DNA from 4 places in the Akkermansia sp. BCRC 18949 genome. Region 3 is predicted to be linked to each of the others. Evidence: riboswitches for the same ligand, from Rfam matches in the RefSeq annotation. Region 3 holds a riboswitch; each other region holds the start of a gene.
The links. Region 3 has a riboswitch for cobalamin ahead of P8A25_RS12725 (ribonucleoside triphosphate reductase). Riboswitches for the same ligand answer to the same signal wherever they lie in the genome.
Positions count from the first base shown of each region.

Region 1: another riboswitch for cobalamin. It lies ahead of P8A25_RS04880 (sirohydrochlorin cobaltochelatase); the one in region 3 lies ahead of P8A25_RS12725 (ribonucleoside triphosphate reductase).
Region 2: another riboswitch for cobalamin. It lies ahead of P8A25_RS08225 (autotransporter domain-containing protein); the one in region 3 lies ahead of P8A25_RS12725 (ribonucleoside triphosphate reductase).
Region 4: another riboswitch for cobalamin. It lies ahead of P8A25_RS08185 (TonB-dependent receptor); the one in region 3 lies ahead of P8A25_RS12725 (ribonucleoside triphosphate reductase).

Region 1 is NZ_CP123619.1:1,179,492-1,186,987, reverse strand. It holds gene P8A25_RS04895 (N-acetyltransferase) at 1-306, shown strand, start outside; gene P8A25_RS04890 (TlpA disulfide reductase family protein) at 471-1,484, shown strand; gene P8A25_RS04885 (TfoX/Sxy family protein) at 1,506-1,901, opposite strand; cobalamin riboswitch at 2,180-2,385, shown strand; gene P8A25_RS04880 (sirohydrochlorin cobaltochelatase) at 2,395-3,360, shown strand; gene cobI (precorrin-2 C(20)-methyltransferase) at 3,362-4,069, shown strand; gene P8A25_RS04870 (hypothetical protein) at 4,066-5,304, shown strand; gene P8A25_RS04865 (precorrin-8X methylmutase) at 5,311-5,973, shown strand; gene cbiD (cobalt-precorrin-5B (C(1))-methyltransferase CbiD) at 6,007-7,125, shown strand; gene cbiT (precorrin-6Y C5,15-methyltransferase (decarboxylating) subunit CbiT) at 7,113-7,496, shown strand, end outside.
Region 2 is NZ_CP123619.1:1,953,466-1,960,961, reverse strand. It holds gene P8A25_RS08240 (hypothetical protein) at 110-292, shown strand; gene P8A25_RS08235 (polysaccharide pyruvyl transferase family protein) at 285-1,196, shown strand; tRNA gene P8A25_RS08230 (tRNA-Leu) at 1,837-1,919, opposite strand; gene P8A25_RS08225 (autotransporter domain-containing protein) at 2,055-5,945, opposite strand; cobalamin riboswitch at 6,049-6,187, opposite strand; gene P8A25_RS08220 (acyltransferase family protein) at 6,342-7,352, shown strand; gene P8A25_RS08215 (bifunctional adenosylcobinamide kinase/adenosylcobinamide-phosphate guanylyltransferase) at 7,360-7,496, opposite strand, start outside.
Region 3 is NZ_CP123619.1:3,025,682-3,033,177, forward strand. It holds gene P8A25_RS12720 (glycoside hydrolase family 88 protein) at 1-971, opposite strand, end outside; cobalamin riboswitch at 1,176-1,377, shown strand; gene P8A25_RS12725 (ribonucleoside triphosphate reductase) at 1,528-3,624, shown strand; gene nrdD (anaerobic ribonucleoside-triphosphate reductase) at 3,674-3,868, shown strand; gene P8A25_RS12735 (anaerobic ribonucleoside-triphosphate reductase activating protein) at 3,895-4,611, shown strand; gene P8A25_RS12740 (aspartate:alanine exchanger family transporter) at 4,623-6,236, shown strand; gene P8A25_RS12745 (alpha-galactosidase) at 6,367-7,496, opposite strand, start outside.
Region 4 is NZ_CP123619.1:1,942,872-1,950,367, reverse strand. It holds gene cbiB (adenosylcobinamide-phosphate synthase CbiB) at 1-929, opposite strand, end outside; gene P8A25_RS08190 (cobyric acid synthase) at 933-3,509, opposite strand; cobalamin riboswitch at 3,846-3,993, shown strand; gene P8A25_RS08185 (TonB-dependent receptor) at 4,028-6,034, shown strand; gene P8A25_RS08180 (extracellular solute-binding protein) at 6,181-7,496, shown strand, end outside.

The DNA.
Region 1 (7,496 bases), 1.2 Mb from region 3:
GGGGAGGACTGCGGCTACCTGTCCGTCCAGCCGGAAGGCCCCGGCGTCTTCCACTTGCAGAAAATTTATGTTCTGCCCGGTTTCCAGGGCCTGCACATCGGCAGCTACCTGTTCCGCCAGGCCGTCAGCTACATCAGGAGCATTCATCCGGAACCGTGCCTGATGCGCCTGAACGTCAACCGCTACAACACCCGCGCGGTGGAGTTTTACCAGCGCATGGGCATGCGGGAACTGGAACGCGGGGATTTCCACATAGGCCACGGCTATTACATGACGGATTACATCATGGGGCTGGATATTGCCTGAAGCGTTTTTCCCACGGGAACGGGCCGCCGGGCGTCCCCGGACCGGAAGTGCACAGCCCGTCGAAACAGAACAGGCGGGACAGCCGAGGAAACAACCGGAGAAGGCAGCGCGGGGCGCGAGCTTCCTTCTTGACACTCAATGCGGGATTCTGCATCATCCATCCTATGAAAACCTTTACTGCCCTCATTCTGTCCGGCTCCATTGCCGCCATGACGGCCCCGGCTTTCCTCCACGCGGCGGACAACGGGAACGGCGCCAAAGTCACCTACCCATCCTTTGACGAAGGCAGCCACCTCCACGGGCCGAGAATCAAGGCTTCCGACCTGAAGGGGAAGGTGGTGTTTTTTGAATACTGGGGCATCAACTGCCCTCCCTGCATCGCCAGCATGCCGCATTTGCAGGAATTACAGGACAAATTCCAGTCCAAGGGTTTCACCGTGGTTGGCAGCCACCGCCAGGGGCTGACCCCCAGGGTGAAGCAGTTCCTGGAGGAAAAGAAGATTACCTTCCCCGTCTATCAGGGGCTGGATATTCCGGCGGCCTCCTGCCCGGGAGGCCTGCCGCATGCGGTGCTGATCGGGGCCAACGGAAAGGTGGTGGCCAAGGGGCATCCCACCCAGCTTTACGACCTGGTGAAAAAGGAGGTGATGAAGGTGGAACGCGGCCTTCCCATCCTGGAAGGCGTGGAGCTGGACAAGTACAAGTCCCTGGCCAAGACAGTCGTTTCCAACGGCAGCAACATCGAGTCCAAGATCACGCCCCTGCGGAAGAAAACAGATGACGAGGAGGCCCAGGCCGTCTGCGCCGCTTTTGACGAATGGCTGGGAGACGCCAAGGACATGGTGCAGGCCCAGATCCAGTCCAACCCGCTGGAAGCGGTGACGGCCATCACGCGCCTCAAGACGGCGGTCCCCTCCGTCAAGGAGTTTGACGAACCGCTGGCGACTCTGAAGGCGAACAAGGACCTGCCGAAGCTGGCCGACCTCAACAAGAAGATTTCCGCCCTGGAGCAGCGCAAGGCGAAAGGGAGAAAGGTTTCCGAATCCGACCTCAAATCCCTGACGCAGGCCGTGGACAAATTCGCGGAGTCCGACAATGAAGCCACGCAGACCGTTGCGGGCAATCTGAAAAAGAGCCTTTCTTCCCTGGCTGTGCCAGAGGCTCCGGAAGATAAATAAGCCTTTCAGCCGAACGGCATTTCATCCGGAACAAACAGGCGTTAACGGACGCCTGTTTCTTTTTTCTCCGGAAGCTTTTTTCTTCTTCCCGGATAAGACATCCGGAGCGGAGAGAACGGAACAGGTTGCCCGGACAAAGGAGGAGAGAGTCCGGTCATCGTCCAGTTCCGTCATCAGGAAATGCGGCCTGGCGCCGGGATAGGGACTGCCCTGCTCCTGCTGCGGAAGCAGCTTCAGGCCCGGCTCCGTGATTTTGACAAATAATTGGTTGTCACATACCAGGCCGAAATATTTCCGGTCACAGTACAGGCCGTATTCCCCAAACATTTTTTTGAAGGAAATGTCCCCGGCATGCCGGAGCTGGAAACAGATATATTCTACAACATTCGGGGAAGAAGCCATGCTCCATGTTCTCATACCTGCCCCGCCTTCTGCAAGCAGCAAACTCCGGCCTGCGGCCCACCGGATTGGAAAGCCCCGGCACGGTACGGAATGGGCCGCTTCCTCCCTCTCTTTTCCGCCGGGATTTCTGCACCCCGGAATGCCCCGTCTTCCACCGCTTCCGCATCCGGAACCCTGCATTTTTTCCAAGAGCAGGCGCAGGAACGGCCAAAAGGCGGTTTTTACCCGTCCACGCACATTTTTTCCCAGCCTCCGGAAATTCGGCGGCGTTCTAATAAACATTGACAGTGACGGCTAAAAACGCCATTAAACACGCCGAAGCAACGGGGAATTCCGTGAGAACCGGAAACAGTCGCGCTGCGGTATCGGGTTACAAACCCTCAAGGAACGCTTTTCCGCCAGCGTTCCGGTCAGCCAGTCCTCCCATTCCGGAGGGTGAAGGCGAGGGGGAGGTTGGAGACCCGGAGTCCGAATATCCTTGCTTCGGTTCACCATACCTCATCAACGCATGATTGAAGCATCCTCTTACGTGCCGGGGGCATTCCTGCCCCTTTCCTCCGTTTTTCTTGCAGGACTCACCCTGTTTTCCCTGCCCGTGCTTTCCGCCGCCCCATGCAGGGAGGAAGCGTCCCCCGCCCCGGCGGAACAGGCGGCGCCGTCACGGCAGGAAGGGCTTCTTCTCGTGGCCTTCGGGACCAGCCACCAGGACGCTACCGTCTCCTACAAGGAGCTGGAGAAGGACATGCTGGCCCATTATGCCCCGGACCGCCTGAAGTGGAGCTACACTTCAAGCATTATCCGCAAGAAGCTTGCCGGACGCGGAACCCCCGTTCCCTCCGTGGAGGAAAATCTGGAACAGATGGCCCGCAAAGGCATACGCACATTGCGCGTCCAGTCCCTCCACATCGCCCCCGGCGAGGAGTTTTCCCGGATGGAGAGGCAGATCGTCAGTTTCCTGGCGCGCCATCCGGACAGCTTTGACCACGTGTTCATCGGCCGCCCCCTGCTGGAAAGCGAACGGGACAGGAACGAGGCCATCACGGCCCTTCTGGAGCATTTCCCCGCGGAACGGAAGAAGGATGAAGCCATCCTGCTCATGGGGCACGGCCAGCAGGAAGGACGCTGCGACATGGTGCTTTCCGACTTCGCCCGCGAGCTGAACGACCGAGACAGCCTGGCGTTTTTCGCCACCGTGGAAGGAACGCGGGGGGTGGCCCCCATTCTGGAACAGCTTAAAAAGTCCGGCGCCAAGACCGTCTGGCTGGCCCCCTTCATGCTGGTGGCCGGAGACCACGCCAAGAACGACCTGGGCGGGGATGAGGAGGATTCCTGGGCTTCCATGCTCAGGAAGGAGGGCTTCACCGTCAAGACCCACCTGCGTGGGCTGGGGGAAAACCCGGGCATCCGCGCCGTTTTTTCCCGCCATGCCCGGACCACGGAGGACGACCTCATGATCCCCAAACAAGCGCATTGACATGGCCAGCCCTGGAAAGTTCTACGGGGTAGGCATCGGCCCCGGAAATCCGGAATACCTCACGCTCAAGGCCGTCAACGTCTTCCGCTCCGTGGACGTGGTGTTTACGGTGACCGGACCCAACAGCGATTTCAGCATTTCCGAAGCGGTGGTGCGTTCCGTGGGCGGCGTGAAGGCAGAGTTCCGCAAGCTGGTTTTCAGCATGTCCCGCGACGCGAGAACCAGGCAGGAGCAGATTGAAAAGAATACGGCCATTATTGAGGGAGTTCTTTCCCGCGGCCTGGACTGCGCCTTTGCCACGCTGGGAGACGCCATGACCTACAGCACCTTCGGCTATATTCTGAGCCTCCTGCTCAGCCGGAATCCCGGCCTGCACGCGGAAGTGGTGCCGGGCGTCACCTCCTTCTGCACCCTGGCGGCCCGCAGCCGCCAAATACTGGTGGAAAACGGGGAACGGCTCCGGGTCATTCCCGCCTTCAAGCCGGAGATGGCGGATTCCCTGGAGTTCCCGCCCGGAACCACCACCGTTCTCATGAAGACCTACCGCAGCCGCGCGCGCCTGATGGAGCGCATCCGGCGGGAAAAGGACATCCGCGTCATTTACGGGGAAAGGCTCGGCATGCCCGACGAGTTTATTACGGACGACATCCACGTCATTGACGCAAGGCCGGAAGAATACCTTTCCCTGATGTTCGTCAAGAAGGCATGAACGGCACCAGGCACTCCCGCACCTATCCCTGGCGCCGGCCCCTCCGCTGGCTCTGGCTGGCGCTGGCCCTGGCAGCCTCCGGAGTCATGGTGGTCCACATGCCCGCCGGCATGGGCGCCGGGGGATCGGGAAAAGCCCGCACAGCCATGAAGCCTGCCGGGGAATCCACCCGGGAAACGCAGGCGGGAGGGGAAAAGACGGAAGCCGCCGCTTCCAGCCCTGCCCCGCCGCCCAAAAAGAGCCATCATTCCCGGAACACCCAGGTTCCGGAGACAGGCGCGGGAAAAATTCTGGCGCGCCTTCCTCAGATTGGCAGCCTGATCGGCCTGGTGGCCGTGGCGGCCTTCATCGGCGGCATTGCTGAAATCTTCCGCTGGCATCTTGCCCTGGGCAAGCTGTTCGGCGGACTGGCCCGCTGGGCCCACCTGCCGGAAATCATCAGCCTGTCCATCCCCACGGCGCTTTATTCCAATGCCGCCGCCAACGGCATGCTGGTGAGCAGCCACGCGGAAGGCAAAATTACTCATTCCAACCTGATTGCGGGCGGCATGGTGAACAGCTACCTTTCCTACGTCTCCCACTCCCTGCGGGTGGCGTATCCGGTCATCGGCGCGGTGGGGCTGCCCGCCATCTGCTACTTCGGGTGGCAGATGGGCTTCGGCTTCCTGTTCATAGCGGCCGTGCTGTTCCTCCACCGCAGGAAGAGCCCCGCCGCCGCGCCGGATTCCGGGAATGCCGGCGCCGTGGCCGCCGCAGGGCACGCCTCCCCGGAATGGCGCACATCCCTGCGCCAGACGTGCCTGCGGGTGCTGGCGCTTGTTTTCCGGATGCTCTGCCTGACGGTCCCCCTGATGATCGGCGTGGAATGGCTGATGAAAAACGGCCTGTTTTCCTGGTGGGAGGAACATGTGCCGGACTGGGTGAACCGCATTTTTCCCGCGGAGCTCATGAGCATCGTCGCCGCGCAGATGGGCGGCCTGGTCCAGGCCGCAGGGGTGGCCGCCAACCTCCGCAGCCACGGCATGGTCACCTCCTCCCAGATTCTGCTGGCCATGCTGGTAGCCAGCGCCATCGGCAACCCCATCCGCGCCCTGCGGCGCAACCTTCCCTCCGCCATGGGCATCTTCCCCACGCGGGACGCCCTGACCATCGTGGTGGTCATGCAGCTTTCCCGCATGATCGGGGCCATCCTTCTTATTGCCCTGACGGGACTTTTCATCCACTATACCCACTGACTTCTCATGACCTCTGAATTTAACATCCGCTGGGACATGCCCCCCGCCGCCATTGAGGCGGAGAGCTTTGCCGCCATTGAACGGGAGTTCTACGGCTGGGAAGAGCTGCCGCCTGCCGAATGGAAGGTCATGCGGCGGCTCATCCACACCACGGCGGACCTTTCCATCGGCGAGGGGCTGGCGTTCCGCCATGATCCCATTCCCTCCGCCCTGGAGGCGCTCCGCAGGCACTGCCCCATCTTTTGCGATTCCAACATGATCCGCGCCGGACTTTCCGTGGAACGGCTGAGGCGCGCCCATCCCGGCTACGCACGGGAGGACATCCACTGCCATATTTCCGATGCCGACATTGCGGAACAGGCCAAATCCACAGGCAGGACGCGCGCCATCTGCGCCGCGGAAAAAGCGCGCCCCATCCTGGACGGAGCCATCGTCCTCATCGGGAACGCTCCCCTTTCCCTGGCCCGCATCGCCCGGTACGCGCTGGAGGAAGGCATCAGGCCCGCCCTGATCGTAGGCATGCCGGTGGGCTTCGTCAACGTCGTGGAATCCAAGCTGCTGACCGGAACGTGCCCCGTCCCGCAGATTGTCCTGGACGGGCGGCGCGGCGGGAGCGCCCTGGCCGTGACCACCCTGCACGCCATTCTGGAAAACCTGCCCGCCTCCTAAGTTTTCCGCATTCCAAAAAGCCGTCCCCCATCCATGTCCGCCCCCCTCCGCCAGCCGCTCCGGAAAGGATTTTCCACAGGAGCCAATGCCGCCGCCGCCATCACGGCCGCATGGAAAACGCTGAACGGGGAAGAAATCAACGGACCGCTTCCCCTGCTTTTCCCGGACGGGGAGACGAGAACGCTTCCGCTGGCAGACTGCGCGCCGGGGTTCGCCCGCATCGTCAAGGACGGCGGGGACGACCCGGACTGCACCCATGGAGCCGTGCTGGAAGCGCGCGTAAGCGCAGCCGTGCCGGAGCAGGCCGCCCGGGAAGATTATCTCCTGCCCATTGGCCGGGCCCTCCTCATCCTGCGCTCCGGCGGAGGCATAGGCCTGTGCACGCTGCCGGGCCTGGACTGCGAGCAGCACAAATGGGCCATCAACCACGGACCGCGGCGCATGATTGCGGACAACCTGGCACGCGCCGGCATGCGGGAAGGGTGCTGGCTGGCGGAAATCTCCGTGCGGGACGGGGAAAAGCTCGCCGGGAAAACGCTCAATCCCCTGCTTGGCGTGGTGGGGGGCATCTCCATTCTGGGCACCAGCGGCATCGTTCGCCCGTACAGCCATGAAGCCTACATCGCCACCATCCGCATCTGCGTGCGCTCTACCCGGCTTTCCGGCTTCAGGAAGGCCGTGTTCTGCACCGGGGGGCGCACCGCCGCGCTGGCGAAGACCCTTCTGCCGGAATACCCCTCCATTTCCTTCATCTGCATTGGGGATTTCATTGCGGAAAGCCTTCAGAGCGCAGGTGAACAGGGCATGACGGAAGCCGTAGTGGCCTGCATGCCGGGCAAGCTCTGCAAGTACGCCGCCGGATTTGCCAACACCCACGCCCACAAGGTGGCCCAGGACATGCCGCTCTTTCTCCGCACGGCGGAACGCCATGCGCCGCTTTCCGGGGAAGCGCGCCGGGGCATCCTGGCCTGTTCTTCCGTCCGCCAGGCGCTCGCCCTGACGCCGGAAGAGGCCCACCTTTCCATTTACCGCGACCTCGCCGCGGAAGCGCAGCGCCAGTTCCAGCGCCACGTGCCCGGCCTTCCCGTCCGTTTCCTGATTTCCGGCTTTTCCGGCAACCTCCTTCTCGACATACCTCCATGCCACCCCTGACTGTTTTTTCCTGCGGCACAGGTCCGCTTCAACCGTCCCCGGCCCTGCTTGGCAAACTGGCAGAGGCACAGAGCATTTACGCCTCCTCCGCCCTGCTGGAAGCCTGTCCCCCTTCCGACGCCCGGCGCATCCCCATCGGCAAAAACGCGCGGGAACAGGCGCGGGAAGCCCTGGAAGAAGCACGGCACGGCAACAACGTGGTGGTGCTGGCCTCCGGAGACGCCCTGTTCCACGGCATGGGCGGCACGCTCCAATCCCTGGCTTGTGACGGAGACCGGCTGGAATTCGTCCCCGCCCCCACGTCCTTCCAGGCCCTGTTCCACCGCCTGGGCATGGCGTGGGACCGCGCACGCTGCTTCAGCGCGCACAGC
Region 2 (7,496 bases), 1.1 Mb from region 3:
GCTCATTTTTTAACCGCACAACGAGGGATTCAGCACGTCCGGATTCGCCATATTCGTCAGGAGCATGGACCATCTCTTTTTCTTATTCATTGCAATTCCCTATACAATTATGAATATTCCAATTAAACGATTATTCGTCAACGGATTCCATAACATCTGCGAAGGCTCCGGAACGGAGCTTCTCCACCAGATTTGCGTCTGGCGCAAGATGGGACTGGAAGTGCCACACGTTTTTTCCAGGGATTGCCTGGGCACTCTTAACGAATTTTTTGAAATCATACCGCATGTCTGAATCCATTTCCATTCTTCCTGCTCTCATTAAACTGGGTGGATTTCAATATTGCGCCAACCATGGCAACATAGGAGATTTGCTTATTGACATCGCCACGCGGCAGTTTTTCCGTCGCCATCATCTGCCGGCGCAGGAAAAACCTCATCGGCATGTGGTGTATGGCGGTGGCGGAAGGTTCGTGTCTTTTTACGGTTCTCTGGATGAGCAGAAAGAGGAACTGACGGCCCGCTCAGTGGAACGGTGCATTATCCTCCCGCACAGCTTTTATCAGGTAGATTCTCTTATTCGTTCCTTTGATGAAAGGCACCTGGTCTTTTGCCGGGAACAGCGTTCCCTGGATTATTGCCTTTCGCTCAATGATCGGGCGCAATTTCTCCCGGCGGACGACATGGCTCTTTACTTCTGCCCTAATTCCTTGCCGTCTTTTATCCTGGAAGAAAAGGGAACTCCCGCTTGTCCGGAACCATGGGCGGTTTCCCTCCTGGAAAAAATCCGGGAATCCGTGCAGGAATCTTCTTTCTGCGCATTCCGCGAAAATTACTGGCAGCAGGGGGCTTTTCTACCGCGCCGGGGCAAGGAGAGTGCCCTGCCTGCGGAATTGATCCTGGGACGTGATATTTCCGATCTTTGGAATGGCTGGGGCGACGGTTCTGCCGAGCAGGCTTTTCTAATAGGGGGCCTTCTCTCTATTCTGAAGGAATTGGACATCGTCATTTCAGACCGCCTGCACATCTGCATTGCAGGTCTGCTTGCCGGATGCCGGGTATACTTCCTGGACAACAACTACGGAAAACTTTCCGGAGTTTATCGTCAATCCCTGTCCGATCATCCAAGAGCGAATCTCCTTCCTCACTCTGAACTTTCCGTACTTTTTCCCGAGATATTTTCCCTTGTCCGCAAATAGTCTGTTTCCGTCCATAAGCTCCCCTCCAGGGAAAAGGCATGGACAGGAGATGTGATTCAACCTATGCAGTGGAGTAGCGAATATTGTGATGAGGAACTTACTCTCGTCTATTATAATTATGGGACCTACATACTTGACTAACCATATTATTTCAAAATATTTTCGTCATTCTATTTTCATTTGAAGGTGAATAACTTAGATAAAAACGCTGACTATGTATTCTAGTCAGTGTTTTTCATAATATATTTGTAATAAACTATACAGGGGTGGATGAATTTGGATTGATTCCGGAAATGGAATACCATTGGTGGCATCTTCAACAAGGAGAATCCCATGACGATATTGTAGGAGATTTTTGCAGGGAAGCAGAAAGACTAGTTCATTTGTTGCTTGTAAAATTACATCGCGAGGGCGAATATTGGAAAATTACAGTAGAATAATTTTTAATATAAAGTATGTAATTACTGATGATTTTATTTATAGATATAGTGTTCCGGAAAAAGTTTCAGAAATTATATCTATATAAACACACGAGTGTTTCTTCTGGAAATTATTGCATTCAGTTTTCTGCTTCTTAGCCGAGAGCTGTTAACTGATAAAAGAAAACCCTGAAAGCATTAAGCTTTCAGGGTTTATTTATTGGTACCGCCGGTGGGACTCGAACCCACACTCTTTTGGAACTCGATTTTGAGTCGAGCGCGTCTACCATTCCGCCACGACGGCACGTGAAGTGGAGGAATTAAGCGGCAAGAGGGCTGTGGAGTCAAGAATTTCCTGTGGAATGTGGGAAGCCTGCCGAAAAAACGGAGGGAATCCGCGGTGGATTCCCTCCGGAATGTTTCCGAATGGGAAGAACGTTTAGAACGAATAGCGCACGGTGGCGTTAACGCTCTGGTTGGTCATGTGTTCCCTCTGTTCCAGATGGTAGAAGGCTCCGGCGCTCCAGGCGCTGGAAATGACCCAGTTCAGCCCCGCATGGACGATCAGGGCGTGGCGTCCCGGATGGACGCCGTCTACCCGGAAGGGCGTGCCGAAGGCGTCCGTTTTCACGGAAGCGTTGCGGCGGGAGACGTCTCCGGCGTAGGCAACCGTCATCTGCGGCAGCAGGTACTGGCCCCTGCCGACGGCGATCTGCTTCTGCCAGGTGACGCCGGCGGGGATGCTCCAGTTCTGCACGGAGCCGTCCTGGTACCAGGCGGTGCCGGAACCGGAATGCTCCCCGAAGGAACCCTGGGAGCCGTGCAGGAATTCAATGCCTGCGAAGGGTTTCAGCACATCCGTGCTGTTCAGGCGGATGTTCCAGGTTCCCTTCAGGCCGAAGCCGTACACGTCATCGTTCCAGGAGGCGGTGGCGGGTCTGCCGCCCAGCGTGCTGTCCGCATCGTTGTCCATGCGGCCGTAGGTGAAGTAGCCGTCAATGTCCACGCTGTTTCCACGGCGCAGGTCGCGGTGGTAGCGCTGGTAGAGCGCCAGCATCAGGCCGTCCTGGTCCGCCTTGAACTGCTTGTCCGCGGAGTGGAAGGAACCGAAGGTCTGGCCGAAGGCCGCGCCGGATATCCAGTTTTTCGTCCAGGCGTAGTCCATGCCCACGGCATAGCCGCCGCCCTTGTAGTCAAAGCCGGAGGCTCCCGTGGCGGAGGAGACGTTCATGAAGTCCCCCAGCCCGGAGAACCAGATGTTGCGCGCTCCCGGTCCGCGGAAGTCCAGTTGGGAAGCCGCCGTATGGGCGAAGCTGTCCACCACCCGGACGGAGGACCACAGCGTGTTGGCGATGCGGTAGGCTTCCTCTCCGCGCAGGGCCTTCACGGCGTTGATGTTGACCTTGCCGCTGAAAATCAGGTGCAGGCCGTCGTCGGAAACCGTGAAGCCGGTATCCGTGACCAGGTCCGTGCGGCCCTTCAGCGTGGGGTCGATGCCGGTGAGGTCCCACAGGGATCCGTCCGGATCAATGACCGTATCGGGGTCCAGGTTGACCAGGGAGAGGGAGAAGCTTTGTTCCTTGCTGAAAAGCAGGTTGTCTCCAATGACCACATTGACGTGCGCTCCATCCACATGGTAGGAGGAAGAGACGTTCATTTGGGAATAGGTGTCCGCTCCGGTATGGGTGGCGTCCGCCGCCGCCGTTCCGTTCACGATGAACGTGAGTTCCTGCACTCCCCCCCACGCGTTCAGGCCGCCTTCATAGTTGTGGTAGCCTGCGGAGGAGCCGGAGCCGATCACGATTTCACTGCCGTAATAGGTAACCTCTCCCTTGAAGGCGCCGGAACCGGAGACGGTGGAACCGCTGTTGGTTTCCACGCCGGATAGAACAGTGGAGCCGTTCAGCACCAGATGCCCCGGATTAGCCGGATGGGCGAATGCCTCACCCAGGCGGATGCTCCCGCCTTCCACGCCCAGACTGGCGTCCCTGCCGTCCAGAACGAGGGTGGCGTTGTTGCTGATGACGACGTTTTCCGCCGCATAGGAACCCCTGGCGACAACCTTCACATCCTGTGCCGTGACGTTGAGGTTCGCGAAGGCGCCTCCGTCGGCGGCGGAGGCGCTGTAGCCTGCCGTGCCGGAGTGTTCCCAGTTCAGGGTCTGTTCCTTTTCATCCTTGCCCGCCAGCGTCAGTTGTCCGGAAACGCCGCTGACGGCTCCGGAGGAAATGACGGCGTCCGACTGGCTCAAGTCAGCCTCCCCGCCTTCCAGCACGATGCCGTGCTCAGGCAGGTTTTCCCCGATGATGACCTTGGAGCCTTCCCCCACATGGATGCTTTCTCCGGGGTTGACGACGATGGGGGCGCCTTCACCCAGGAATACCTGGCCCTGGAGGCGGTAGCTCATGCGGTAGTTTTCCAGTTGGAAGTTGTCCACCCTGGCTCCGTACATGGCGGTGATGCCGTTCTTGATCTGGTCCAGCGTGACGACCCAGGCGGAATCCGTGGCGTTGAGCACCGTGGCGCCTACCGTGGCGTTTTGCGCCAGGTCCAGATTTACGTTCAGGCCGTCAAAGCCCACTTCCAGGGCCGTTCCCGCCGCATTCTGCACCAGGGTCCCGTTGAGCAGCGTCATGCCTTCCGCAATGGTGAGCGTGCCGCTGCCGGAGATGGAGCCCTGGTTGTTGACGACGGCCCCGTCACGGAGTATCTGGGAGTTCCCGGTCAAGGTGACGGCAGAGCCGTGGCCCACGTTGAACCGGTTGAGCAGCCCGGCGGCTTTTTCCGTGGAAATGGTCCAGTTTGCCTTGTTTTCCGCACTGCCCACGTTGAGCGTGACGGAGGAATGGTGGGTGGCCGTATCGGACTTGCTGGTGTTGACGGTTGTCCGCACCGTATAGTCAAACAGTCCCGGAGCGGCTTCCGTTCCGGACAGCAGCGTAATGGTATCCACGGAGCCTTCCGCTCCGGAGCCGCCCAGTTCCCAGATGCCGCTGATGGAAGCTCCGGCGTGGACGGTGACGTTGTCCGCCGTGTTTTCCGTGGAGAAGCCGGAACCCGTATTGGACCCGCTGTACAGGGCATACCCCGTTGCTTCGTTCCCCGTCGCCGTTGCTTCAATGACGCCGGTGGAACCGATGGTCGTCGTGATGCCGGCTCCTCCCATCAGGGCCGCCGCCGTGCTGCCGGCAGTTGCCGCGCTGACGGTTCCGTTGATAGTGCCGGTGGTCAGGGAGAATTCCGCCAGCAGCCCGTAGGCTTCCGCAGCTCCCGTGGAGGAGGCGGAGATGAAACCGCTGACGTTTCCCACGGACAAGGAGCCCGTGGAACGTGCCCCGGCGGCCGTTCCGGCCATGGCTTCCGCCCGGATGGCGCCGCCCACATTGCCGATGGTAATATTGGAATGGGTCTGGTAACCCCCTTCTTCTCCGGCGAAGAGGCCGTAGGCGTCCATGCCGTTGGTCGTGGCGGTAACGCTTCCCGTTGCTCCCATGTCGCCCAGCGTGATGTTTTCCCTGGCTTCAATGCCGATGGCGGAAAAGTCCTCGCTTTCATCATTGGAACCGGAGGCTGCGGTGATTTGACCGTCCAGCCGGGTAATGTTCACCTGCCCGTAGTTGGACTGGATGCCTCTGGCTCCGTAGCCGCCGGCCGTCGCCGCGGAAATGCTGCCGGTGGAGGAAAAGGTGCCGATGTTGACGTCCTTGTAGCGCGGGCCCTGGTAGTCCATGGTGTTTCCGTAGGCATACAGTCCCCTCGCATAGTTTCCTGTTCCCAGGTCCACGGAGATTTTGCCGGCCATCGTTCCAATGTCCAGGCGCCCCTGATAGGCGTAAATGCCGTTGGAGGAGAAATTGGCCGTGATGGAGATGAGGGCGTCTTCCGTGATCGTTCCGATGGAGAGTATTTTCCCGTAGCTCCGGATGCCGGTGGCATTCGTTCTGGCTGCGGAGATGTTGAATGTTCCTGCCAGGGTGCCGATGTCCACATTGACTCCGGAGGAGGTGTCAATGCCGAAGGCGTTGTTTGCCGTGGAGGAGACGTTGAATACGGCATCCCCGGCAATCGCGCCAATGCTGAGGGTGCCTGATTTTCCCCAGATTCCGCGCACGTTGCTGGAGCCTGTCACGTTGAATGTGGCGGAGACCGTTCCCAGGGCCGCATCTGAGGCGGTTCTGGCTACAGTGGCGTCATAAGCGCCGGCCAGGTCTTCCCTGGCAGTATCCTGGGCATGGACCGTTCCCAGCATGCCGAGGCAGGCCAGGGTCATAGCCACAGCCTGCATCCGGTGCCTGGCGTGGCACGGTGTTTTTTCAGGAGTGTTGAACATTCCGGACTTCAAGGAGGCCGGACCATCATAGTCTGCTCCGTTCAAGCGGAGCGTGTTGGATGAATGCATGTGTATGGTCTGAATGCCGGAATACTCGCCGGCGGTTCATAAAATACTTCGGGGCTGGCGATCTGGCTCATTGCAGGTTTTTAAGCCGTGCAATATACAGTGGCGGTACCGCTCCGGATTCACACCGGATTCCCCATCTATTTCCTGCCCGTACCACGGGCTTCCCGGAAGCGCCTCCGGTTGGTGAGGGAGGCATGGCATGCCTAACATATCCTCCGGACCCTGTCAATTGGAACTTTTTCTTGCGTTTGGCTCCCTGTTTCGTATTGCCATGAAGGACGGCCATGCTATCATGGCGCCCCGGATGTTCGTTATTGTATTTGGCATATGTATGAAGCGTTAACGAACTCTCCTTCACATGCGCCGGGCATCGTCCGGGGAAGGAAACTGACGGAGAAGTGCCGTGACCCGTGGGTAGATATTATCCGTGTGCTGGCCATGTTGCTTATCATGATCCAGCATACTCCCGCTTCTCATGGCTTCACTGTGTATGCAACACGTGCGGGCGTATTTTTCTTTTTCATGGCGGCGGGTTACTTCCTGGCCCGGAAGTATGGGGGCAGCCTGGCCCCGGTGCCCTGGCTTAACTGGAGAAAAGCGTTTCTGATTCTGTGTGCCTATTTGTTTTGGATTTTCGTTTCCATGGCCTTGTTCGGGTTTCCCGCGGACATTGTAAAATGGATGACCGGTCTGGGAATAGGGCGCCCTCCTTTGGGAACTGTTTTATGGTTTTTGCGGGATTTAATGGTGTTTGTGCTGGTTTCAGGAGCGTTATTCCGGATGCCGCGGGCCTGTCTGCTCATTCTGTCCATGGCCTCCCTGGTGCTTTTCAGTACGAGCAATTCCCTTTACTTGTCCTTCGAATACATGGACAAGGTTTTCTGCGTTATCCATCCCAGGGGTTTTGGAGCATTTGCCCTTGGCATGTTTTTGTGCCGTTATTCCCTTGAAGAGTTGAAGAATGCAGTCGGTAAAGCGTGGCTGTACGTGCTGATGGTGTTTCCCGTTATTTTTATATGGGAAATGTACAGCACCGTTCAGGAGTCTGCGTTATCCTTGTGCATGGGCGTGCTGTGGCTGGCATCCTGCGCCTTCTTGATGATGCGGTATTTTCCGGGAATCTCCTCTTTCTGCGCCCGTTTGGCTCCCTCCGTCTTTTTTGTATATGCCGCGCATGCCCTGGTTTATGAGGGCATGCTCAGGCTCGGTTTTCCAAGGGGAAGCTTCTGGATATGGGGAATGGCCGTACCCCTTGTTTTTCTGGCTCTGAGCGGACTGTACTTTTTACTGGCGCGGATGTGTCCGGCAGTGTTGAAGTATATTGCGCTGAAGAATTGACCGTCTGCTATTTTTTTACGGTTACGGGAAGCCCCGCAACCATGAAGTAAACTTCGTCCGCGCTTTTGGCTAGAAGCTGGTTGGCGATGCCAAGCCCGTCGCAGTAGTGGCGCGTTTCCGCGTCCGCCTGGCTGATGCCCATGC
Region 3 (7,496 bases):
GCCTTCCACGCCCTGCGGATGACGGGAAGATATTCATCCGCATCCAGATACCCCTGGTTCACCCCCCACAGCATCCCGTACATGATAAAGAGGGTGCCGCTCATCTCCTTCAAGGGGGGCTCTTCCGGGTCCAGCAGGCTGGCGTGCCAGGAACCGTCGGGCGACTGGCATTTTTTCAGGGATGCCGCCATACGCTTGAGCAGATCCTCATAAAAGGGGCGGGAAGGCCAGTCCGCGGGCATGTCCTGAAGAATAAGCGGCAGTCCGGCAATCACCCAGCCGTTGCCCCGGCTCCAGAACATCTTTTTCCCATTAGCCGCCGGAATGGTGAAGTAACGGGAATCACGGAAAAACAGCCCTTCCTTCCGGTCAAAAAGATAGTCGCAGGTGAGCTTGTATTCCCTGTCCATGAATTCCAGATACCGGCGGTCTCCGGTATAGGCCGCCAGCTTCACGAACACGGGAGGGGACATGAACAGGGCGTCCGACCAGCTCCAGCGGTCCTGGCAGCCGGGAGTCCCGAACTGGAGGGAAGCGGAGGAGGGCCGGTTCATCACCCCGTCCAGCACGGCGCGTATTTTCTCCGCCGCAGCGGTATTTCCGTCTTCCATCGCCATCTCCATCCAGGCGTGGCCCACGGCGTGATCGTCCGCATGGTAATGCCGTTTCAGGGTTCTCCATTCCTGTTCCCCTCCTGTTTTCCTCAGCAGCGGCAATCCCGGCCCTTCCGGGACGGCCAGGCCATACTGCACCAGGCCGGAATAAAAGGCGCCGTAGGTCCAGTGCAGCGGCGAGCGTTTTCTGGGATGCTCCGCCTGCCATTTCGCCACCAGGCGGAGATTATCCCGGATGGTCTTTTCATTCCAGTCCGCGGGAGCGCCGGAAGCGGGGCTCCCCGCAGAAAGCGCGGGAAGAACCAGCAGCAGGAAGGATTTACGCCATCCGTTTTTTGAAAAGGAAAAGAAATTCATTTGACTGGTACGGAAAAAGCCGCGCTGAAATTTCTCCGTGAGGAATGAATCTTCCCTTTTCGGCCTGTCCCGTTTTCCCCCGGTCCCCGGAAAGGGGAGGCAAGGGCACATATGGTGCCATGACGGAAGGGAATGCCGCGTTATCAACCATTCCCTGCAGCATATATACAACATATTGTATCATTATAAATATTTAATACATTATTTATACATTTTCCTTGCGGGGGCTCTCTTTCTGTGGTTCATTGCGTTTCAGCGCAGGTAACGGAAGACGGTGAAAATCCGTCGCGGACGCGCCGCTGTAACCGGTAGACGATGGACCGGACACTGACTGCCAGCAGTCGGGAAGTCCCCATCACATGTCGCACCGGAAGCCAGAAGACGACCTGATGCCCCCGTATCCCATCCCGCGGACAGGATGAACATACGCACAGGTCCTCATCGTGCCCCTTGTTAAAAATGCACGCATGCGGCGGCCCCTGCCTATGATTTTTCCAGGCTTTTGCCCAGGCTCGCGGATGAGCGGTCATCATCCCTTCCAAGCGAGACACCCACCATGGCAACAAGCATCATCAAGCGTTCCGGAAAAAAGGAACAATACCAGGGCTACAAAATTGAGGAAGCCGTCAAGAACGCGTTCCACAGCTCCGGCACCGCCTACAACCGTTCCATTTACGAAGAAGTGGAGGCCAAGCTGAGCCATCAGGACTGCGCGCATGTGGAAGAAATCCAGGACATGATAGAACGCGCCCTGTTCCGCTGCGGATACTTTGACACGGCCAAGACCTTCATCACCTACCGCTTCCTGCACAAAATGCAGCGCGAACAGCTCGGGGGCCTCTATTCCGGCAACACGTACGTGGACTGCAAGCAGACGGTGGAGGAATACATCGGCCAGAGCGACTGGCGCATCGCCGCCAACTCCAACACCACGTATTCCAACGCCGGCCTCATCAATAACACGGCGGGAAAGGTGATTGCCAACTACTGGCTGGACCAGGTTTATTCCGCACGGGAGGGGGCCGCCCACCGGGAAGGGGACTACCACATTCATGACCTGGACTGCCTGACCGGGTACTGCGCCGGGTGGAGCCTCCGCAACCTGCTCAACGAAGGATTCAACGGCGTGCGCAGCCGCGTGAACAGCAGGCCGCCGCGCCACTTCCGGGAAGCACTGGGCCAGATGGCCAACTTTCTGGGCATTCTGCAAAGCGAATGGGCCGGAGCCCAGGCCTTCAGCTCCTTTGACACCTTCCTGGCGCCTTACGCCTTCAAGGACCAGGCGGATTTCACGCGCATCAAGAAGGACATCCGCAGCTTCGTCTACAACCTGAACGTGCCCTCCCGCTGGGGGCAGTCCCCCTTCACCAACGTCACGATCGACTGGACCGTGCCGCGGGACCTGCGGGACCAGGCCCCCTTCAGCGGCGGGGAGCACCTCTTTGAAGGGGTGGAGGACCCGGGCCTGCTCTCCCTGGCGCGGGAACGCGGCGTGAACAAGCTGACAGAGCTGACCTACAAGCATTTCCAGAAGGAAATGAACCTGATCAACAAGGCCTTTTACGAGGTGCTCACGGAAGGGGACAGCACCGGGCAGCCCTTCACCTTCCCCATCCCCACCGTCAACATCACGGAAGACTTTGACTGGGAAGGGGAAAACGTGCCGCTCCTGTTTGAAAACGCCGCCAAGATCGGCTCCTCCTACTTCCAGAACTTCATCGGCAGCCAGTACACCGTGAATGAAAACGGGGAACGCGTGCCGGACGAACGGGCCTACAAGCCGGACGCCGTGCGCTCCATGTGCTGCCGCCTCCAGCTGGACCTGCGGGAGCTGCTCAAGCGCGGCGGCGGCCTCTTCGGCTCCGCGGAAATGACCGGCTCCATCGGCGTGGTGACCATCAACCTGGCCCGGCTGGGCTACCTGTTCAAGCAGAACCGGGAAGCACTGTTCGCCCGGCTGGGGGAACTGCTGGACCTGGCCAAATCCTGCCTGGAAAAGAAAAGAACCTTCGTCCAGGAAATGTACGACCGCGGCCTGTACCCCTACACCAGGCGCTACCTGCCCACCTTCCGCAACCACTTCTCCACCATCGGGGTCAACGGCATGAACGAACTGCTGCGCAACTTCTCCAACGACTCGATGGACATCACCTCCGAGGAAGGCAGGACCTTTGCGGAGGAAATCCTGGAATTCATCCGCCTGCGCATGCAGGAGTACCAGGAGGAAACCGGCAACCTGTACAACCTGGAAGCCACCCCTGCGGAAGGCACCACCCACCGCTTTGCCCGGGAGGACCAGAAGCGCTATCCGGACATCCTCCAGGCCGGGCCCGTGGGGCAGCGTTACTACACGAACAGCTCCCAGCTCCCCGTGGACCACACGAGCGACCTGTTCCGTGCGCTCCAGCTCCAGGACGAACTCCAGTGCTGCTACACGGGGGGAACCGTCTTCCACATGTACATGAATGAAGCCATCAGCTCCCCGGAAGCCTGCCGGGACATCGTCCGCAAGGTGCTGACCCGCTTCCGCATGCCGTACCTGACCGTCACCCCGCTCTTCTCCGTCTGCGACAAGCACGGCTACCTGCGCGGGGAGCACCAGTACTGCCCCTTCTGTGATGAAGAGCTGCTCCACATCCACAGGCATGAATAACCCTTTTCAACCAGCCGCCTCGTTTCAAAACCCAGCCATCAATACGACAATGACCAAACAGGAAATATTAAGCAAATACGCACAGGACCGTACCCGCTGCACCGTTTACACGCGCGTCATGGGCTATCACCGCCCTGTGGAAACCTTTAACGCCGGCAAACAGGGCGAATTCCACGACCGCGTCCACTTCGTGGAACCGGACCGTCCCTGCTCCTGCTCCGCCCAAACGGAACAGCCGCGGTAATTTTCCCAATAACATATGCGAAGTCAATGGGAACGGGCCGGGGCATAGCGGACATCACGCCGCTCACCTTGCTGGATTTTCCAAACAAGGTGGCCTGCATCTTCTGGCTGAGAGGCTGTAACTTGTTTTGTCAGTACTGTTACAACGTCTCCCTGGTCAGAGGAACGGGCTCTCCTGCCGGAGACCGGACGGACTACCTTGATTTCCTCAGAGATCGGGTGGGATTTCTGGACGGGGTAGTCCTGTCCGGCGGCGAGTGCACGCTGTGTCCCGACCTTATCCCCATCTGCCGCGAGATACGGCAGCTAGGCTTCGCGATTAAAATAGACACCAACGGCACGAGGCCCAGCGTGGTGAAAGCGCTGGTGGAAGAGGGGCTTTGCGACTACATCGCCCTGGACTACAAGGCGCCCCCCGAACAATACGGCGCCGTCACCGGCAGGCCCGACCTTTTCCCCTCCTTTTCCGCAACTCTGGACTACCTGATCGCCTCCCAAACCGCCTTTGAAGTCAGAACCACCGTCCATCCCGATTTATTGACGGAAGATCACGTCAACAACATCATACGCGACTTGACAAAGCGCGGGTATGGGGGCAACTACTTCGTGCAAAATTTCTACCTGACCAAACAAACACTCAACTCTCTCCCCGCGCCGAGCCGGTTGTTTGACCGGACCAGGCTGGAGCCGGCCTCCATCCCCGTCCACTTCCGCAACTTCGAGTTCGCTCCGGGCAAAGTCTGACCCAGCCGACCATGTTCGACATCCTGCTCAACCACAACACCCTGGTTCTCTTCGGAATCATCTTCTTCGGCATCGCCCTCGGCAGCATTAAAATATACGGCCTGAACCTCGGCCTCTCCGGCGTTCTCTTCGTAGCGCTGGCCGCCGGCCACTACCGCCTGGCCATCCCCAACGGCGTGGGCCAGCTGGGCCTGGCGCTCTTTGTGTACTGCGTGGGCCTGAGCGCGGGCAACCGCTTCTTCTCCGCCATCGCCAAGCAGGGAAGCAAGCTCGCGGTCATGTCCGCCGTGATTGTAGGCGTTTCAGCCCTCTTCACCTGCCTCTTCGGCATCTGGTTCAATGTTCCCGCGGGGATTTCCTCCGGCATCTTCGCCGGCGCGTGCACCAGCACCCCGGCCCTGGCGGCAGCCACGGAAAGCCTGCCGGGAGCCTCCGGAAGCGGCGTCAGCATCGGCTACGGCATTGCCTACCCGTTCGGCGTGGTGGGCGTGGTCCTCTTCGTCCAGCTTCTCCCGCGCCTGCTGCACTTTGACCTGAACAAGGAGGCCAAGGCCATGCACTCCAAGCAGGAGGCCAGCATCATCTCACGCTTGGTCCGCGTCACGCAGCCCAACCTGATCGGCCAGAACATTGCGGACTGCAAGCTGCTGGACGGCCTGCACTGCATGGTCACCCGCGTGGTGCGCAACGACAGGCTGATGCCGCTGACGCCGGAAGACACGTTCCGGGAGGGAACGGAAGTCCTCATCGTGGGCAACAGCGACACCATGCCGCATGACGTCGCTTTCCTGGGGGAAGTATGCGACAACCCCTACCCCATGGACTCCCAGAAGGAGCGCCGCAAGCTGATCCTGACCAACAAGAACTACGCCGGGCGCAAACTCCGCGATCTGAAAACCCTGCGAACGGACGGCGTGATCATCTCCCGCATCTCCCGCCTGGGCTTCACCTTCGTCCCCACGGGGGACACCACGCTGGAGCGCAATGACGTGCTGACCGTGGTGGGTTCTCCGGAAAACCTCACCAAGTACGGGGACAAAATCGGCCACCGCAGCCAGGACATGAACCAGACGGACCTTCTTTCCCTCGGGTTCGGCCTCTCGCTCGGTATCATTCTGGGGCTGGTCAACTTCAGTCTGGGTAACGGCCTGGGCATCTCCCTAGGGATTGCCGGCGGCCCGCTGATTGTGGCCCTGCTGCTCGGCCACTTCGGGCGCCTGGGCCCCATCGTGGGTTACATCCCCCGCCCCACGCGCCTTCTTTTGCAGGACCTGGGCCTGGTCTTCTTCCTGGCTGACGCCGGCATCAAGGGCGGCGCGGACCTGGTCACCACCGTGGCTACGCATGGCGCGGCCGTCTTCATCATGGGCGTCATCGTCACCTGCTCCGGCATGTTCGCCGGCTACTTTGTGGGCATGAAGGTCTTCAAGATGAACATCCTGGAATGCCTGGGCGGCATCTGCGGCGGCATGACCTCCACCCCGGCCCTGGGCGCCATCGCCAGCAAAACGGACTCCCAGGCCCCCGTGGTCAGCTACGCCACCGCCTACCCCGTGGCCCTCATCCTGATGACCATCATTGCGAAGGTCATCATCCAGACCATCGGCGGCGTGGTGGGCGTTTAGCCCAAGGCGCAAACTTCACCACCCGGAAAGACCGCGTCTCCGGCGGTTCTCTCCGGGCGCCATGCTTCACGGAAAAAGGAATATCGATTGCGGATCAGCGCCGTTTACCTCCTTGCCACCAGCCGGAAGTTTAAGACCCCGTTTCCGTCACTTCCATGCAGACGGACTGGAAGGCATTTTTCCAGTTGATGCGGATTCCGGCGTTCATCAGAAAATCGCCGCCCAGCACCCGTTCATGGACGTTGGCCAGGGGGCCGTTTTCATCCAGGTTGATCTCCCTGACCAGGTATCTGGCGGCAGGATTCAAGCCTTTCAGGCGCAGGGGCGGCGGGGAATCCGCCAGCCATTTGTCCATCAGCCAGGCGAAGACGACGGCCCGTTTCTCATGAACGTACATCAGGGCGGCCACCCGGCTTTCATACGGGGAGGACAGGCGGTACAGGTCCCCGAACTGGACCACGGGGCGGATGCGCTTGTATTCCGCCAGCGCCCGTTTGGAAAATTCTACTTCCTCCTTCGTCATGTCACAGGGCTGAAGCTCGAATCCCAGACGGCCCGACATGGCGACGTCAAAACGGAATTTGAGCGGCGTGACGCGCTTCGTCTGATGGTTGGGGGAGGCCGTCACATGGGCGGCCATGGTGATGGCCGGGAACAAATGGCCTATGCCCCACTGCATGAACACGCGTTCACAGGCGTCCGTATTGTCGGACGTCCAGAATTCATGATGCCTCCGCATGGTCCCGTAGTCGGCGCGGCCTCCGCCGGAGGAGCAGGCCTGAAACGTCACGTCCGGAAATTCCGCCGCCAGCGCATCAAGAATGGCTTCATAGCCGCGCACGTAGTCAATGGACAGGTTCCCCTGATGGCTGGCGTCCAGCCAGGGGGAGCCGGGATCGGAAATCTTGCGGTTGCAGTCCCACTTGACATAGGAAATGCCCGGATGTCCTCCCAACAGTTTCCGCATGGCGTCAAGAATGTATCCGCGCACGGCCGGGTTGCTCAAATCCAGCAGGTACTGGCTGCGTTCCAGCCTGTTTTCCCGGTGCGGAAGGCCGATGACCCATTCCGGATGCTTCTGATAAAGTTCCGAGCAGGGGTTCACCATTTCCGGCTCCACCCAGATGCCGAAGCGTATCCCCAGCTTTTCCGCCTGGCGGATCAGGCCTTCCAGCCCATGGGGCAGTTTAGCACGGTTTACCTGCCAGTCCCCCAGACCGGCCCGGGCGTCATTGCGCGGGAATTGGCCGCCAAACCAGC
Region 4 (7,496 bases), 1.1 Mb from region 3:
GCGGTCACCCACATGAGGCGTATGGCCAGGGCCAGGTCACTGACGGCGGCTTCCGTGCGCCCGGTTCCTATCCACGGGTAGTCCGCAGGAACCCCCTTGTAGGAGACCGGACCGCCGATGCGGAGGCCCAGCGCGCCCGCGAAGGCCGCCTCGCTCCAGGCGGAGTTTGGGCTGGCATGGGCGCGGCGGAAGGTCCAGCCCGTGGTGAATGCCCTCCGGGCGGAGGTTCCCTTCACGAAGAGGGCCGCCAGGGAGATGCACGGCAGGATGAGGCGCGCGGGGATAAAGTTGAGCGCATCGTCCGTGCGTGCGGCAAAGGTGCCGAAATGTCTGTACTGGTCGTTCTTCTTTCCCCACATGGCATCCAGGATGTTGAAAACGCGGTGCGTCAGCGCGGCGAAGGCCGCCCCGGAGGCGCCCCCTGCCAAGCAGCCTGCCGCAGCCCAGAACAAGGTGGAAAAGACGCCGTCCGTCAGATTTTCCGCCACGCTTTCAATGGCCGCCCTGGCCATGCCGTGACGGTCCAGCCGCTCCGTGTTTCTCCCTACGATCATGGAAACGGCGTGCCGCGCCTCGCCGTCCTTCCCGCTACGCAGGGCGTTCGCCACCCGCAGCGCATGCTCTGCCAGGCCGCGCGGGGCCATGCAGATGTAAATGACCAGAACGGCCGGAATCCAGGGAATCCACGGGGAGGGGAAGACGGAAAAGGGAAGGCAGAATACCGCGCAGGCAAGCCATGCGGCGGCGCAGGTTCCTAAAGCCGCCGCCGTTCCCGCCGTAAAAGTCCCTCCCCACAGCCGCCGCGCCAGGGTTTCCGCGCGGCGCGCGCACCAGCCGATCAGGCAGACGGGATGGAACCTGTTGGGCGGATCCCCCGCCAGAATATCCAGCAGAAGGGCCGCAGGCAGGATGAACGGGCACGGAAGCATGGGTCAGCGTTTCAGTTGAAGAATACGGTAGATGGCCTTGAGGTCCAGATGCTCCCGGACTACGTCCGCCAGGCGGTCCAGCGCGCCGTCCAGGTCATAGGAGGCGTGCAGGGATGGATTGGGGGACAAACCGGAATCCACTCTGACCATGTTGATGAACGCGCGGCGGAACTCGTCGCCGTCCAGAATGCCGTGCAGGTACGTGGCCCAGATTCGGCCTTTGCCGTAGCCGCAGGGGGAGCCGTCTTCCCGGAACATGATGGGGACGCTCCCTCCCTCATGGCGGGTGACGCCGTGGTGGATTTCATAGCCCGCCGCGGGAGGGGCCAGCGGCGTGCTTGCCCGGCGCACGTTGAGCAGGGTTTTGGCGGCGGCGAAAGTGGTGGAAAGCTCCAGCAGGCCAAGCCCCGGCGTCCGTTCCTCCGCGGATTCCATGTGCAGCGGGTCCAGAATGTCCGTTCCCAGCATTTGCAGGCCGCCGCAAACGCCCAGCATCCACTTTCCCTGTTCAGCGTGCCGGCGGATGGGTTCTTCCAGCCCTGCGGCGCGCAGTCCGGCCAGGTCCGCCGCCACGCTCTTGGTGCCGGGCAGGATGACCAGGTCCGGATTCCCCCATTCCTCCCGTGTCCGCACCTGGCGGAGGCGAACGTCCGGCTCCGCCGCCAGCGGGGCGAAGTCCGTGAAGTTGGAGACGTGGGCGGGCATCACTACGGCCACGTCCAGACTGTCCGCGTGTCTGGCTTGCCCGTCCTGTTCAAAGGGCAGCGCGGCCCGGTCCTCTTCCGGAATGCTGATGTTCCGTATCATCGGGATGACGCCCAGCACGGGCCTGCCCGTACGGTCCAGCATGTAGCTGTGCGCCGGGGCCAGCAGCTCCGGGTCTCCGCGGAACTTGTTGACCACAAAGCCCGCCAGCAGCTCTTTTTCCCAGGGGGCGAACGTCATCCATGTCCCCAGGAAGGAGGCGTACACGCCGCCCCGGTCAATGTCCCCGGTGAGCAGAACTTTGGCGCGCGCGTAGCGGGCCATGTTCATGTTCACCACGTCTGCGGATTTCAGGTTGATTTCTCCGGGGCTTCCGGCCCCTTCCAGGCAGAGGACGTCATACTCGTCCGCCAGGGAATCGTACGCCCGGCGCACGTCCGGCCAGAAGCGCCTTTTGGCCGTAAAATATTCCCGCGCCTCCATGTGGCCCACGGCGCGCCCCAGCACGATCACCTGGGAGCCGGTGTTGGAATGGGGCTTGAGCAGGATGGGGTTCATCCTGGCATCCGGGTCAATGCGGCAGGCCTGGGCCTGCACCATCTGGGCGCGGCCCATTTCCTCCCCCAGCGCGGTCACGCCGGAGTTGAGGGCCATGTTCTGCGCCTTGAACGGGGCCACCCGGTGGCCGTCCTGAAGAAAAATGCGGCACAGGGCCGCCGTGAGCACGCTTTTTCCAGCGTCGGAGCAGGTGCCCTGAATCATCAGGGCCGGTTTGGGCAGTTTGCGGAGAATGGCGGGGCCGTCTCCCTTCAGCTCGGCCCGCAGGGCCTCTGCCAGCAGGGCGTGTTCTTCCGGCGTGCGGACGCCTGCACGGAACCAGCCGCCGTTTTCCAGCCCCGGATAATTGGAGCAGTCGCGCAGCGCGATGCCGTGGTTTTTCAGGAGCCGGGCGGCCAGGCCGGAAGGCGCCCCCGCCAGGCGGAAGAGCAGGAAGTTGGCTCCGGACGGGAGCACTGCGGCGCCCGGCAGGGCGGAAAGCCTGCGGAACAGGTCTTCCCGGCGTTCCCGGTTCAGGGCGCGTTCCCCGTCCGCCCATGAAGGGGGCTGTTCCAGGACGGCCTGCACCGCAGCCGCCGCAAAGGCGTTCACGTTCCACGCGGGCAGGGACTGCCTCAGCCGTTCCGCCAGCGGAGCGGCGCAGACGGAAAAGCCGCACCGGACGCCGGCGATGCCGTAAAATTTGGTCAGGGAACGCAGGACCACCAAGTTGGGCAGAAGGGCCGCGTCACGGAGAAGCGATTCCGTTCCGTCCGCGTAGTCAATGAAGGATTCGTCAATAATCCAGATGACTCCGGGGCGGTCCCGCACGGCCTGGCGCAGGGCCGGAACGTCCAGCAGGCCGCCGGACGGATTACAGGGATTCGCCAGGAAAACGGCGCTTCCGCCTGCGGCCTGTTCCGCCGTCAGGAGGGGTGACGGAATAAAGGAATTCCGTTCCTCCGTCCGGATGGAAAGAACGTCTGTGCCATGGCGCAGGCAGGCCAGCCTGTATTCGGAAAAAGCGGGTTCCGGAATAACGGCCTGTTTCAGTTCCAGCGCGCGCGGGAGGGCGTGAATCAGTTCGTTGGCTCCGTTGCCGAAGGTGAAGCAACCGGAAGGCAGCCCGTAATGAACCGCTGCCAGTTCCCGCAGCTCCGCCATGTCCGGGGAGGGGTAGGGAACGGCTGCATCCATGGCCTTCCACAGCGCGGAGGCAATGAACTCCGGCATTCCCTCCGGCCTCAGGTTGACGCTGAAATCCAGAATCTCCCGTTCGGGCCGTCCGGCATCTGCCGCCAGGGATTTTAAATCTCCTCCGTGTGAAAAACTGTTCATACCGTAGTAGTAGAGACCGGAAGTCCGGACGTCCGCGTGTGCCGGGAAAAGGAAGGAAACGCCTTGAAGAAACGGTTTTTCCGGAAGTTGGGAACTCCTCTGAAAACGGAAATCCTTCCCCGCTGCGGGAAGGAGGGTGAAAGGCGCGTCATGGGCGCATCATGTCCTGTACGCGCCGGGGGTGACAAGACAAAAATGGAGAACTCCGGTTGGAAAAACGGGATGGCGTGCGGCGGCTGAAAAGAGGAAGCGTCCGCAAAGCGGCGGAATGTTCAAAGAAAAATTTTTTTGGCTTGTCATACCGGTCTCTTTGGTATTTCATCCGTCTCATGAACCCTTATGGGAAGGGTTACAGACCTCAGGGACGCCCGTAGCCGGGCAGGAAATAGATTGGGGAATACCGGTGTGAATCCGGAGCGGTACCGCCACTGTAAGCGAGCCTGTCTCGCAAGCCAGAAGACCAGCCTGTGGGGTTGTCCAACTGTTCGGCGAGTTACCGAACGTAAGGCACCACAACCATGCTTTATACGAAGAAAGCCCTTCAGATGGGCGCTATTGCCGTTGGCCTTGCCGCATTCGCAGGCCAGTCCTCTCTTGCCGAGTCCGCTAAAAAAGAAGACTCCAAGCCCTCCGCCAGTTCGGAAACCATGCAGGTCATGCCGGAATTGACCATGGCGTCCCACTTTACGGGCGTGCCGTACAACCGGTCCGGGGTATCCGTTTCCATCATCAATCCGGAAGAATTCCAGAAGGCGGCCATTGAAACCCTGACAGGAGCCCTTTCCCAGACTCCCGGCGTCTTCACGCTGGACGGCGGCGGCACCTGGCAGCGCGGTTCCGTGAGCAACACCGTCATCCGCGGGATGAACAAGGAAACCTACACCCTGACCATGGTTGACGGCATGCGCATCAGTGATGTCAACATGTCCGGCAACAAGCTGCTGGGGATCACCAATCTCTTTACGGTGGGCAATGTGGAAGTGGTGAAGGGCGCCCAGGGCGCCGTCTTCGGTTCCGGTGCCATTGGCGGCGTTGTTGCCATGGACACCCCGGAAGGGGAAGGCGATCCCGTGACCAGGATTTTTGCGGAAGCCGGTTCTTTCCATTCCTTCAACAGCTACGCGACTTCCTCAGGCAAGATCAAGAAGCTTTCCTACTTTGTGGGCGTGGGGTTTGAATCCACGGAAAACGATCCCACCATTTATCCGGCCATTTATGACAACCGGAAAGGCATGAACGACTTCCGCCAGTGGCAGGAAGCCGTGCGCCTGGGCTATGACGTCAATGACAAGGTGAAGGTGGGCTTTACCTACCGCCGCCTGGATTCCTACTTTGAATACCCCACGCCATATGTGGATTACGACCAGTGGCCCGCCGTGACGGACCCCCACCTGTACAACACGGAAGACAAGAACCGCAGCAACCTGGTGACGGGGCGCGTGGATGCGGAAATTACCAAGCTGTGGTCCACCAGCTTCATGATCGGGCATTACAACATGGACTATTCCACGCATACGCCGGGCTTCGATTTCCAGCCCAACGTGATGCGCAACCGCCGCTTCCAGACGGAATGGCGCAATGCACTTACGTGGAACAAGGAATGGAAGACGGTCGCCGGCATGGCCTGGGACCGCTCCGACTACATGAGCGAAAACAATTACGTGGCCAAGGATGAATGGCAGAGCACGCTTGCCTTCTTTGCGGAGCAGATGTGGGCGCCCACGGACAACTTTGACGCCAGCGTGGCCCTGCGCCTGGAGCATGATTCCGTTTGGAACAACCACTTCACGTGGCGTTATTCCAATTCCTGGAAGGTGACGGGCAAGGATTCCCCCACCCGTATTTTCGGTTCCGTGGGTTCCGGCTTCCGCGCCCCCACCTACTTTGAACAGTACGCCGCCAATTACGGCTACGTGGGCAATCCGGACCTGGACGTGTCCAAATCCCTGGGCGGAGACCTGGGCGTGGAACAGCGCCTGGCGGACAACCATTACGCTTCCGTAACGGGGTTCTGGACCCGCATTAACGATGAAATCGGCACCAAGAGCGTAGGCACGTGGCCCAACTCCTACACGACTTACGACAACTTCTCCCACGCCACTTCCTATGGCGTGGAAGTAGCGTTCAAGGGGCAGTTCAAGGATGCGTGGAACAGCGGCTATTATGCCAACTACACCTTCACGATGCCCAAGCGTGACTCCATCGGCAACTATGAAACCATCCAGATGGCCAATACCGCCCGCCATACCATCAACGCGGAGGTTTATACCTCTCCGGTTGAAAAACTGACGGTCGGCTTCGGCGTAACCTCCGCCATGGGGCGTACGGACTACAACTATGCCCGTCTGGACAACTTCTTTACGGCGCGTTTGTTCGCCAGGTACCAGGTGACGGACAATGTGGCGCTCCATGTGCGTGTGGAAAACCTGTTCGACCAGAATTTCATCATCACGAATGACTATAACTTCGGACCGCGCCAGGCCCGGGGGCTGGGAGTCTTCGGCGGCGTGACGGTCGAATTCTAATTGCTTTTCAGGACTAATTGTTGATTGCACCCCCATCTTCCGTCTTGCGGGCTGTTTCAGGCGAAGGGAACAGCTCCGGGCGGAAGATGGGCTTTTTGTTTTCCGGTGGTTCCGGAATCGGTTAACATGCGGCGGTAATCTGAGCTGTGTTTCGCTGGCTGTACATTCTGGGGGCGTTGGTCCTCGCCGTCTTTCTGGGAGGAGTCCTTTACTTCTCCCAGCGGGAAGCGGACGTTTGGCATGAGGCCTCCGGACGGACGGACGGCAGGGGCATGCCTGCCGTGTTTGACGGCTTCGTGGAACGGTGGAACAGGTCTGTGGAGCGGGAACTGCTCCGGGAACTGGCAGGCGGCGAGCGGAAGAAAAGCCTGCTGTCCGTCTCCCGTGGCGATGGGGATGGGCGGCGTCTGGCCGAGCAGGAGCGTTCCGTGGAACGCATCGGCAGAAGGCTGGAGCTGAAAGACCATATCCGCCTGCTTCCCCTGGAGGAGGTTCCTGCGGAATTGGAATGGCGGACCGGAATGGAGGAACCGGAAGTGGGTGACCCCCGCGCCGTGAAAGGGGGGCTGGTCCGGCTGTGGATCAATACGCCGTTTCCCGGAACCCTGCGGGCGTTCGGACCGGGAAGCGAGACCTTTTTCAACTACTCCGCCATTGACAACGTGTGGCTTCCCCTGGTGGGGCTGCATCCGGAAACCTTCCGGCCCATTCCGGGGCTGGCGGACCGCTGGGCTGTCTCCGCGGACGGGAAAACCGTTTTTTACCATCTGGACCCGGAAGCGACGTACTCGGACGGCCGCCCCGTAAGGGCGCAGGACTTCCTGCTGAATATCTGCCTCCGCACGTCCGGCTTTGCCCGGGACCCCTTCTGGACCACCCTGTTCCGTTCCACGTATGACCAGATTACGGTGTACGGGGATTCCGTCATTGCCCTGACGCTGCCGTCCCCCAGGCCGCTGCTGCCCTACATGGCCTGTGTGGATTTCCATCCGGCCCATCCCGGTTTTTACCATGATTTCAATTCCCTGTTTCTGGAACGCTACCAGTGGAAGGCGCCTCCGAATACGGGAGGCTATGTGGTGGTTCCCGGTAAAATAAGGATAGGCGAGCGCATCACCCTGGCCCGTGTGAAAAACTGGTGGGCGAAGGACCGGAAATACTACCGCTATTCCTGCAATGCGGACCAGGTGGAGCATGTATTTGTAAACCTGGAAAACAAGGCGGTTGAAATGTTCCGCCGCGGGGAGCTGGACATGATGAACGTCCGCAAGCCGGAGGTGTGGGAAAACAGGCTGGAACTGCCGGAAGTGCACCGGGGCTACATAGACAAATACAGCCTGGAAGCCGGTTATGCCTGCCCCCCGTACGGCCTGTATCTGAATTGTGCGGACAAGCTTCTGAAAAATCCCGGCGTCCGCAAAGGACTGGCGCATTCCGTGAACATGGGCATGGTGATTGATAC